One region of the Streptomyces sp. NPDC047043 genome, then DNA from elsewhere that is predicted to be linked to it. Evidence: riboswitches for the same ligand, from Rfam matches in the RefSeq annotation. Region 1 holds a riboswitch; the other holds the start of a gene.
The links. A riboswitch is a leader RNA that binds a small molecule or an ion and turns the genes downstream of it on or off. The one in region 1 is predicted to bind glycine.

Region 1 (4,413 bases):
TGCTCGATCTTCGCCCGCAGATCCTCGACGTCGATCTCGCCGTCCTCGGCGGTCCTCACGACGACGACCTTCATCCCGGCCATCACGGCGCTGGCGGCATTCGTGCCGTGCGCGGAGGACGGAATCAGGCACACGGTCCGCTGCTCGTCCCCGTTGGCCCGGTGATACCCGCGCACGGCGAGCAGCCCGGCCAGCTCCCCCTGCGACCCGGCGTTGGGCTGCAACGACACCTTGTCGTACCCGGTGACCTCGGCGAGCCGCTCCTCGAGCTCACGGATCAGCGTCAGATACCCCTGCGCCTGCTCGGCCGGCGCGAAGGGGTGCAGCTGCCCGAACGCGGGCCAGGTGACCGGCTCCATCTCGGTGGTCGCGTTGAGCTTCATCGTGCAGGAGCCCAGCGGGATCATGCCGCGGTCGAGCGCGTAGTCGCGGTCGGCGAGCCTGCGCAGGTAGCGCAGCATCGCAGTCTCGGAGCGGTACTGCTGGAAGACGGGGTGGGAGAGGTACTCGTCGGTGCGCAGCAGATCGGCGGGAATCGCCTCCTCGGCCGCCGCGTCCAGCGCCTCGATGTCTCCCTTGACCCCGAACGCGGTCCATACGGCGCCCAGTTGGGCCCGCAGGGTGGTCTCGTCGCAGGCGATCGACACATGGTCGGCGTCGACGAGGCGCAGATTGACCCCGTTCTCCCGCGCGGCGGCGACGACCTCGGCGGCCCCGCCCGGCACGCGCGCGGTGATCGTGTCGAAGTAGGAACCGTGCACGATCTCGACGCCACCGCCCTTGAGCCCCTCGGCGAGGATGGTGGCGTACCGGTGGGTGCGCCGTGCGATGCCCTTCAGTCCCTCGGGCCCGTGGTACACGGCGTACATCCCGGCCATGACGGCGAGCAGCACCTGCGCGGTGCAGATGTTGCTGGTGGCCTTCTCCCGCCGGATGTGCTGCTCACGCGTCTGCAGCGCCAGCCGGTACGCCTTGTGCCCGTCCGCGTCCAGGGACACACCCACCAGCCGCCCGGGCAGACTGCGCGCGAACTTCTCGTGTACGGCCATGTAGCCCGCGTGCGGCCCGCCGAAGCCCATCGGCACACCGAACCGCTGGGTCGTACCGACCGCGATGTCGGCCCCGAGCTCACCGGGCGACTTCAGCAGGGTCAGAGCGAGGAGATCCGCGGCGACAGTGACCAGGGCGCCCAGCTCGTGCGCCTGGTCGACGACCGCCTTGATGTCACGTACGACGCCGGAGGCGCCCGGGTACTGGACGAGCACGCCGTTGATCTCACGCCCGGCGACCTCGGCCGGGATCCCGTCGCTGAGGTCGGCGACCACGACCTCCACACCGGCCGGCTCGGCGCGGGTCTCGATCACGGCAATGGTCTGCGGCAGCACGTCCGCGTCGACCAGGAACAGCCCCTTCTTGTTCTTGCCCATGCGCCGGGACAGCGCCATGGCCTCGGCGGCGGCCGTCCCCTCGTCGAGCAGCGAGGCACCGGAGGTGGGCAGCCCGGTGAGGTCGGCGACCATGGTCTGGAAGTTCAGCAGCGCCTCGAGCCGCCCCTGCGAGATCTCGGGCTGATACGGCGTGTAGGCCGTGTACCAGGCCGGGTTCTCCATGACGTTCCGCAGAATCACCGGCGGCGTGAAGGTCCCGTAGTACCCGAGCCCGATCATGGAGTCGAGCACCTGGTTGCGATCGGCCAGCGAGCGCAGCTCGGCCAGCACCTCGGCCTCGGTGCGCGCACCCGGCAGCTCGAGCGCGTCGGCGTTCTTGATCACATCCGGGACCGCGGCGGCGGTGAGCTCGTCCAGCGAGCCGTATCCGACGTGCGCGAGCATCTTGGCCCGGGCCTCGTGGTCGGGCCCGATGTGGCGCTGCTCGAAAGGGATCCCCTGTTCGAGCTCGGAGAGCGGAATGCGATGGGCGGTCATTTGCGGAGGCCTCCTGGTCTGACACGACCTTCGAGGGGCACCACGGCGCGGGTACCCGGACGGCCTCCCCCTCTGTCATCTCAACCTGAGAGCTTCACCGGATCACCCAAAGGGCTTCCGGCTTTCACCGTCGGTGAGAGCGGAGGCCGTCGACACCCGCCCTGCTTTCCAGAGTGACCTCGTCCGTGCGGTACGTGGGCCTGAGAGATTCCGGGGAGGATTTGCTCCTTCGGCGCCTCCGATGGTGTCCGGAGGACTCTCCCGCACAGGGTCAGCAGCCGCTGTCAGCCTACCAGCGAGCGCAACACCCGATCCTTCGAGTGGCCGCCATCTCCAATGTGCTCTTTTGTAGTGCTTACGGATGAGTTGCGACCAAGTGGAGGGCCCGTGCAGACCGACATCGATCCGCGCAACCTGATCGGCCGCAAGGCGTTCGACCGCAACGGCACCAAGATCGGCACCATCGACGAGGTCTACCTCGACGACGCGACCGGCGCGCCGGAGTGGGCGGCCATACGCACCGGCCTGTTCTCCCGGGACGCCTTCGTGCCCCTGGAGCCCAGCGAACTGGTCGAGGGCACCCTGCACGTCCCCTTCGACCGGGCACTCATCAAGGACGCCCCCGACTTCGGCGTGGGCCGCCACCTCTCCCCCGAACAGGAACTCCAGCTCTACCACCACTACGGCCTCGGTCTCACCCCTCCGCCCGACGTCCCCGACCGGGATTTCGGCCGGCTCGCGGGCACGGAGGACGCCGACGCCTGACACGGCCCTCACTTGCACCTCTCACGCAGCCCCCGCGGGGGCTGCGCCCGCCCCGGGTCTTCGCGGCACCAGCGGCAACGGATCCGCCGGTTCCAGCTCGGTGTCGTCGGTCCGGAACGTCCGCACCCGCCCCGGCTCCGAATCGGGCGTCTCGAACCGTACGGTGACCCGCCCGAGCCCGCTGCCCTGCACCCATCCGTGCCCGAACTCGGCATGCCGCACGTCGTGCCCCGCGGGCCAGCGCCGGTCGGCGGGCACCTGCTGCTCCTCGACGGGCTCCTGGTCGCCGTCCTCCTCGGGATGCTCCGCCACCTCCCCCGCCGCCTGCGCGAACAGGTCCTCCTGCGTGTAGTCGGCAAGCCCGGTGACGCCCACCCCGAGCAGCCGCACGCCGCCCGTGGTGTCCACGGAGTCCAGCAGCCGGGCCGCGGCCTCCCGCACCACCGCCGGGTCGTCCGTGGGCCCGCGCAGCGTCTCGGACCGGGTCAGCGTGGAGAAGTCGTACCGCCGCACCTTCAGCACGATGGTCCGCCCCGACAGCCGCGCACCGCGCAGCCGCCGCACACACCGGTCGGCCAGCCGCTGCACCTCGAACCCCACCCTGATCCGGTCGTGGATGTCCACGTCGTAGGTGTCCTCGACCGACACGGACTTCGCCTCCCGCTCGGCCACCACAGGCCGGTCGTCGTGCGCCAGCGCCATGGCGTACAAGGCGTGCCCGTGGGCCTTGCCCAGCAGCCGTACGAGCTCGTCCTCGCCCGCCTCGGCGATCTCGTCGACCGTGGTGATCCCCGCCCGCCGCAGATGGTCCCCCGTGGCCGGCCCGACCCCCGGCAGCATGCGCACCGACATCGGCCCGAGCTTGGCCCGCTCGGTCCCGGGCTCGACCACGACCAGCCCGTTCGGCTTGGCCTCCTCGGAGGCCATCTTCGCGAGCATCTTGCAGGCGGCCAGGCCCACGGACCCCGTGAGGCCCGTGACAGCCCGTATGTCGGCGCGCAGCTTCTCCGCCACCAGCCGGGCCGACGCCTCGTCCCATGCCGCGTCCCCGGCCTCCAGGTCCACGAAGGCCTCGTCCAGGCTCAGCGGCTCCACCAGCGGCGACAGCAAGTGCAGCAGCTCCATCACCTGCTCGCTGATCGACCGGTAGAACCCGAAGCGCGGCACGAGATACGCGGCGTTCGGCGCCAGCCGCCGCGCCTGGGCCATCGGCATCGCCGACCGCACCCCGAAGACCCGCGCCTCGTACGACGCCGTGGCGACCACCCCGCGCGGCCCGAGCCCGCCCACGATCACGGCCTTCCCACGCAGGCTCGGCTTGGATGCCTGCTCCGCCGAGGCGTAGAAGGCATCCATGTCGAGATGCAGGATCGTGGGCGCGTTTCTCACATCTCCGATGCTGCACCACGCCACTGACAATGCAGTGCCGCCAGAGCCCCAGGAGGGGAAAGCGCCGTCAGACGGCCCGGTTCCGCCGCCGCGCCAGCTCGTCGGCCGGGTTGTTCCCGATCAGGGTCTCGCCGGTGTCGATCCGCTCGCCGTGCAGCTGCGACAGCGCGCTCTCGACGTCCCGCCACACCACCCCGACGGCAATCCCGAAGATCCCCTGGCCGCCCTGGAGCAGCGCGTGGACCTCGTCGGGCGACGTGCACTCGTAGACCGTGGCGCCGTCGCTCATCAGCGTCATGCGCTCCAGGTCCCGGAACCCGCGCTCACGCAGATG
Region 2 (4,413 bases), on a different contig from region 1:
CATCGCCCGCACCGAGTCCACGGCGGGTGGGCTGGTGTCGTACACGTCCAGGCCGATGGCGAGGTACGGCGCCCCGAGCGCCGGCTGCACCCAGGCACGGCGCAGGGCGCGGACGGCCGGGGTGCGGTGGGCGTTCTGCGCGAGCAGGGCGTAGAACTGCGGGATCTCGATGCCGGGTTCGGACAGCCGCAGGGGGCCGGCGGGCTGGCGCTCCAGACCGGTGGCGATACGGCGCAGGTCCAGCCAGGGGATGCCGACGCCGCCGCCGGGGGCGTGCGGGTTCAGCCAGAGGCCGAAGTGGTCGGGGTAGAGGGTGCGGGCGACGTCGAGTCCGTCGACGACTTCGTAGGAGCGGTTCCAGCCACTGGCCGAGAGCTCCTGGGCCGAAGTGACGCACGGGGCGTAGCCGTAGCCCTCCACCTCCATGTTTCCGTACTGGGCGTCCGGGGAGCCCGCCTGGCCGTGCCACAGGAGCATCCAGACCTGGCCGGAGCCGGGGGTTGTGAGCGCGCGGAGCAGTGCCTCGTAGGCGTCGTAGCGCCCCGGCGTCACCTGGCGCAGCATGTGCTCGACCGTCCCGGTCGTGGTGCCGCTGGCGCTCACGTGTACCGCCCCTTCTGATGGTTGCCCCGCGTATGCCAACAGCTTAAGCGTCTGGGAGGTCGGGACCTGGTGTGTGTTCGCGAGTGCGGGTCGGGGAGTCCTAGTGGCCGTACTGATAGAAGGGCCGGACGTTTTCCCTCATCCAGTTCGCCACCGGATCCTCCGTGACATCCAGGAGGACCAGGTTGACCGGCCACCGGGTCGGGACCCTGGTCACCGCCCGCTCCAGGGCCTGCAGCGGGAGGGCCCTCAAGTCGCCCTCCCGCTGGGAGAGTTCGACGCCCACGAACATCACCGGATGCGCCGTCTCTACGGCCGCGAGGCAGCGGCGGGCCGATACCACCACGCCCGTCTCCGCGAACTCGGCCGAGGCGGCCGCCAGGAAGTCGATCGGGTCGTCCTGCCAGTCCGGCTCGAAGAGCTTGACCCGGCCGCCGGACGTCGGGCCGTCCAGGGGCGTGCGGCCCACTCGGCAGAGTTCGGCGACCGCGGCCGGCGGGAGGGGGACGCCGACCACGCCGTCCGGGTTGACCGCGAGGCCCACCTGCGGAGGCAGACCGCGGGCGAACTCGACGGCCGGGGCGATCGTGTACCCCATGTGGGAGCCGACGACCTGGCGGAACTGCTCCTCGGAGCTGAAGACCGGGACGTACGCCTGGCCCTCGATCTCCAGCGTGGGCAGGTCGAGGGGGCCGCTGTGCGGGCCGCCGCCGTTGGGCAGCGGGATCCAGACGAAGCTGCGGCCGAGGACCTCGATGATGCGGCCGCCCGCCGAGGGCATGCCCAGGGAGGCCGACAGCACCTCCTCCAGCTCGTTGCCGGGCCATCCGCCGTGCGGATGGGGGTGCGCCTGCGTGGGAAAGTCCGCGGGGAGATCCGCTGGGAAGTCCATCTGTCCTGACCGCCTGCTGAGAATCACTGCTGAGGCAGAAAGGCTAGCGGGTACGGCCCAGAACGGCCTCGGTCACGACCTCAGCCCGTGAACCCGATCCTGCTCAGGACGTCCGCCGCGTCCCGGTCGAGCAGCACCGCCGAGCCGCAGCCCTCGGGCAGGTCGCCCTGCTCCACGGAGCGGATCAGCCGGGCGGCCGCCGTGCGGTGACGCAGGAACGCGTACCTCGAGACGCCGCGGCCGCGCTCGCGCTGGCCCTCCAGGGCGGCGCCCGGGGTGACGTCGAGGAGCAGCAGGTGCAGGATGCCGCCCCGGCGGCGGGCCTCCCGGGCGAGCCAGCCGCGCACCCAGGCCTGTGTGCCGCAGTCGTGCACGACGACGCCCTTGCCGCTGCGCAGGGCGCGACGCAGCCCGGCGAAGTGGGCCAGGCGGACCAGGGGGCGGTAGACCGCGTACGGCAGGAAGCGGGACATGCGGGCGTCCCAGCGGTCGCGGGCGTCCTGGGAGTCGATGCGGATGCCCCGCACCGCGCGCTCCATCAGCGTGGACTTGCCGCTGCCGGGCAGGCCGGTGATCACCACGAGGTCGCGGGGGCCGAACAGCAGTGCGTGCGGACTGCGGCCGGAGCGCTCGCGGAAGTCACGGACAACCGGTGCCGGGCGCTCCTGGCACCGCTCGCGGGCCGGGGCCGAGGGCTGCTTCGGCAGCGCGACGGCCGAGGTCGTGGCGTACGCCGTGGTCCTGTTCACCGTGATCGTCCTCCCTGCGGGGTCAGGAAAGGTTCTCCCCACCGAATGTAAAGAGAAGGTAATGCACGGTGTCTCCCAGTTCCGTTCGCTTACGGCCACAGGCCGGTTACAAAAGGAGGGGCCGAAAAGAGGAGCAAGTGCGGCCTGCCGCGACCCGACGAGGCGTGCAATGATGTGCGCGCCAACTGCATACCGGCCGTTTGAATCCGCGCGGGAGAGTCCCCAGCAGCACCGTCTGCCCGGGGCGCCGAAGGAGCAAGTCCCTCCCTTGAATCTCTCAGGCCCCGTTACCGCGCGGGCGAGGCACATCTGAAAAGCGGGCCGCTGCACATGCGGCTCCACCCAAGGTGCAAGCCAGGATCCCCACGTGTGGTCATCACGTGCGGTCATGGCGAACCTCTCAGGTTCCGATGACAGATGGGGAGGAACGACCTCGCCCGTCCTGCCTTGCTTTGGGAGACGACCGTCCGATGAGCAGCACCGCACTCCGTCATACCGCGCTCGATGCCCTGCATCGCTCGCTCGGTGCGACGATGACCGACTTCGCCGGCTGGGACATGCCCCTGCGCTACGGCTCCGAGCGCGACGAGCACCTGGCCGTGCGCACCAAGGCCGGCCTGTTCGACCTCTCGCACATGGGAGAGATCACCGTCACCGGCCCCGAGGCCGCCCGGCTGCTGAACTTCGCGCTGGTCGGCAACATCGCCTCCGTCGGCGTCGGCCGCGCCCGCTACACCATGATCTGCCGGACCGACGGCGGCATCCTCGACGACCTGATCGTCTACCGCCTCGGCGAGACCGAGTACATGATCGTCGCCAACGCCTCCAACGCCCAGGTGGTGCTGGACGCGCTGGTCGAGCGTGCCTCCGGGTTCGACGCCGAGGTGCGCGACGACCGGGACGCGTACGCGCTGATCGCCGTGCAGGGCCCCGAGTCGCCGGGAATCCTGAAGTCCCTCACCGACGCCGACCTCGACGGTCTGAAGTACTACGCCGGTCTGCCCGGGACGGTCGCCGGTGTCCCGGCGCTGATCGCGCGCACCGGGTACACCGGCGAGGACGGCTTCGAGCTGTTCGTGAAGCCGGAGCACGCCGTCGAGCTGTGGCAGGCGCTGACCAGGGCGGGCGAGGGCGTGGGCCTGGTCCCCTGCGGGCTGTCCTGCCGGGACACGCTACGGCTGGAGGCGGGCATGCCGCTGTACGGGCACGAGCTGTCGACCTCGCTGACGCCCTTCGACGCCGGGCTCGGCCGGGTGGTGAAGTTCGAGAAGGAGGGCGACTTCGTGGGGCGCGAGGCCCTGCGGGAGGCCGCCGCCCGTTCCGCGGAGAACCCGCCGCGCGTCCTGGTCGGCCTGGTCGCCGAGGGCCGCCGGGTCCCCCGCGCCGGGTACCCGGTCGTGGCCGGCGGCGAGGTGATCGGCGAGGTCACCTCCGGTGCCCCCTCTCCCACACTGGGCAAGCCGATCGCGATGGCGTACGTCGACGCGGTGCACGCGGCCGTGGGCACCCCGGGTGTCGGTGTGGACATTCGGGGTAGCCACGAGCCGTACCGCGTCGTGGCGCTGCCGTTCTACAAGCGCCAGAATTGAAGTTCTCTCCCGGCCGAAGCCGAGAGGCTCTCCCCTGGATCGCTCCGGGGAGTTTGACAGGTCGCGCCTGTCCGGCGACGACCCTCCCGGCCGCCGGAGCAAGTACGGGACTCGCTCGGGTTGTTGGGGACTCGGCTGTCGCCCCCGACAATGCGCTGAGCGCATCAGACGACGGGCGCGGTCCGTAGCGAGAGCGTAACCCTGCGCACATAACCTGTGCGCATCAGCAGTCCCAGCAGTCCCCCATTCATCACCACTCCCGGCGTACAGGAGAATTCAGGCCATGAGCAACCCCCAGCAGCTGCGCTACAGCAAGGAGCACGAGTGGCTGTCGGCCGCCGAGGACGGCGTCTCGACGGTCGGCATCACGGAGTTCGCGGCCAACGCGCTCGGCGATGTCGTCTACGCCCAGCTTCCCGAGGTGGGCTCCGCCGTGACCGCGGGCGAGACCTGCGGCGAGCTGGAGTCGACCAAGTCGGTCAGCGACCTGTACTCCCCCGTCACCGGTGAGATCACCGAGATCAACGAGGACGTCGTCAACGACCCGTCCCTGGTCAACTCGGCCCCCTTCGAGGGCGGC

Region 2: linked by a shared signal. The riboswitch ahead of gcvT (glycine cleavage system aminomethyltransferase GcvT) and the one ahead of gcvP (aminomethyl-transferring glycine dehydrogenase) in region 1 are both predicted to bind glycine.

The regions. Positions count from the first base shown of each region.
Region 1 covers NZ_JBEYVO010000002.1:438,542-442,954, forward strand. The annotation lists gene gcvP (aminomethyl-transferring glycine dehydrogenase) at 1-1,925, opposite strand, end outside; glycine riboswitch at 2,104-2,199, opposite strand; gene ABZ880_RS05125 (PRC-barrel domain-containing protein) at 2,313-2,690, shown strand; gene ABZ880_RS05130 (DNA polymerase IV) at 2,712-4,079, opposite strand; gene ABZ880_RS05135 (MerR family transcriptional regulator) at 4,147-4,413, opposite strand, start outside.
Region 2 covers NZ_JBEYVO010000032.1:112,317-116,729, forward strand. The annotation lists gene ABZ880_RS40710 (enhanced serine sensitivity protein SseB C-terminal domain-containing protein) at 1-603, opposite strand, end outside; gene ABZ880_RS40715 (enhanced serine sensitivity protein SseB) at 704-1,495, opposite strand; gene ABZ880_RS40720 (AAA family ATPase) at 1,576-2,244, opposite strand; glycine riboswitch at 2,446-2,547, shown strand; gene gcvT (glycine cleavage system aminomethyltransferase GcvT) at 2,715-3,833, shown strand; gene gcvH (glycine cleavage system protein GcvH) at 4,117-4,413, shown strand, end outside.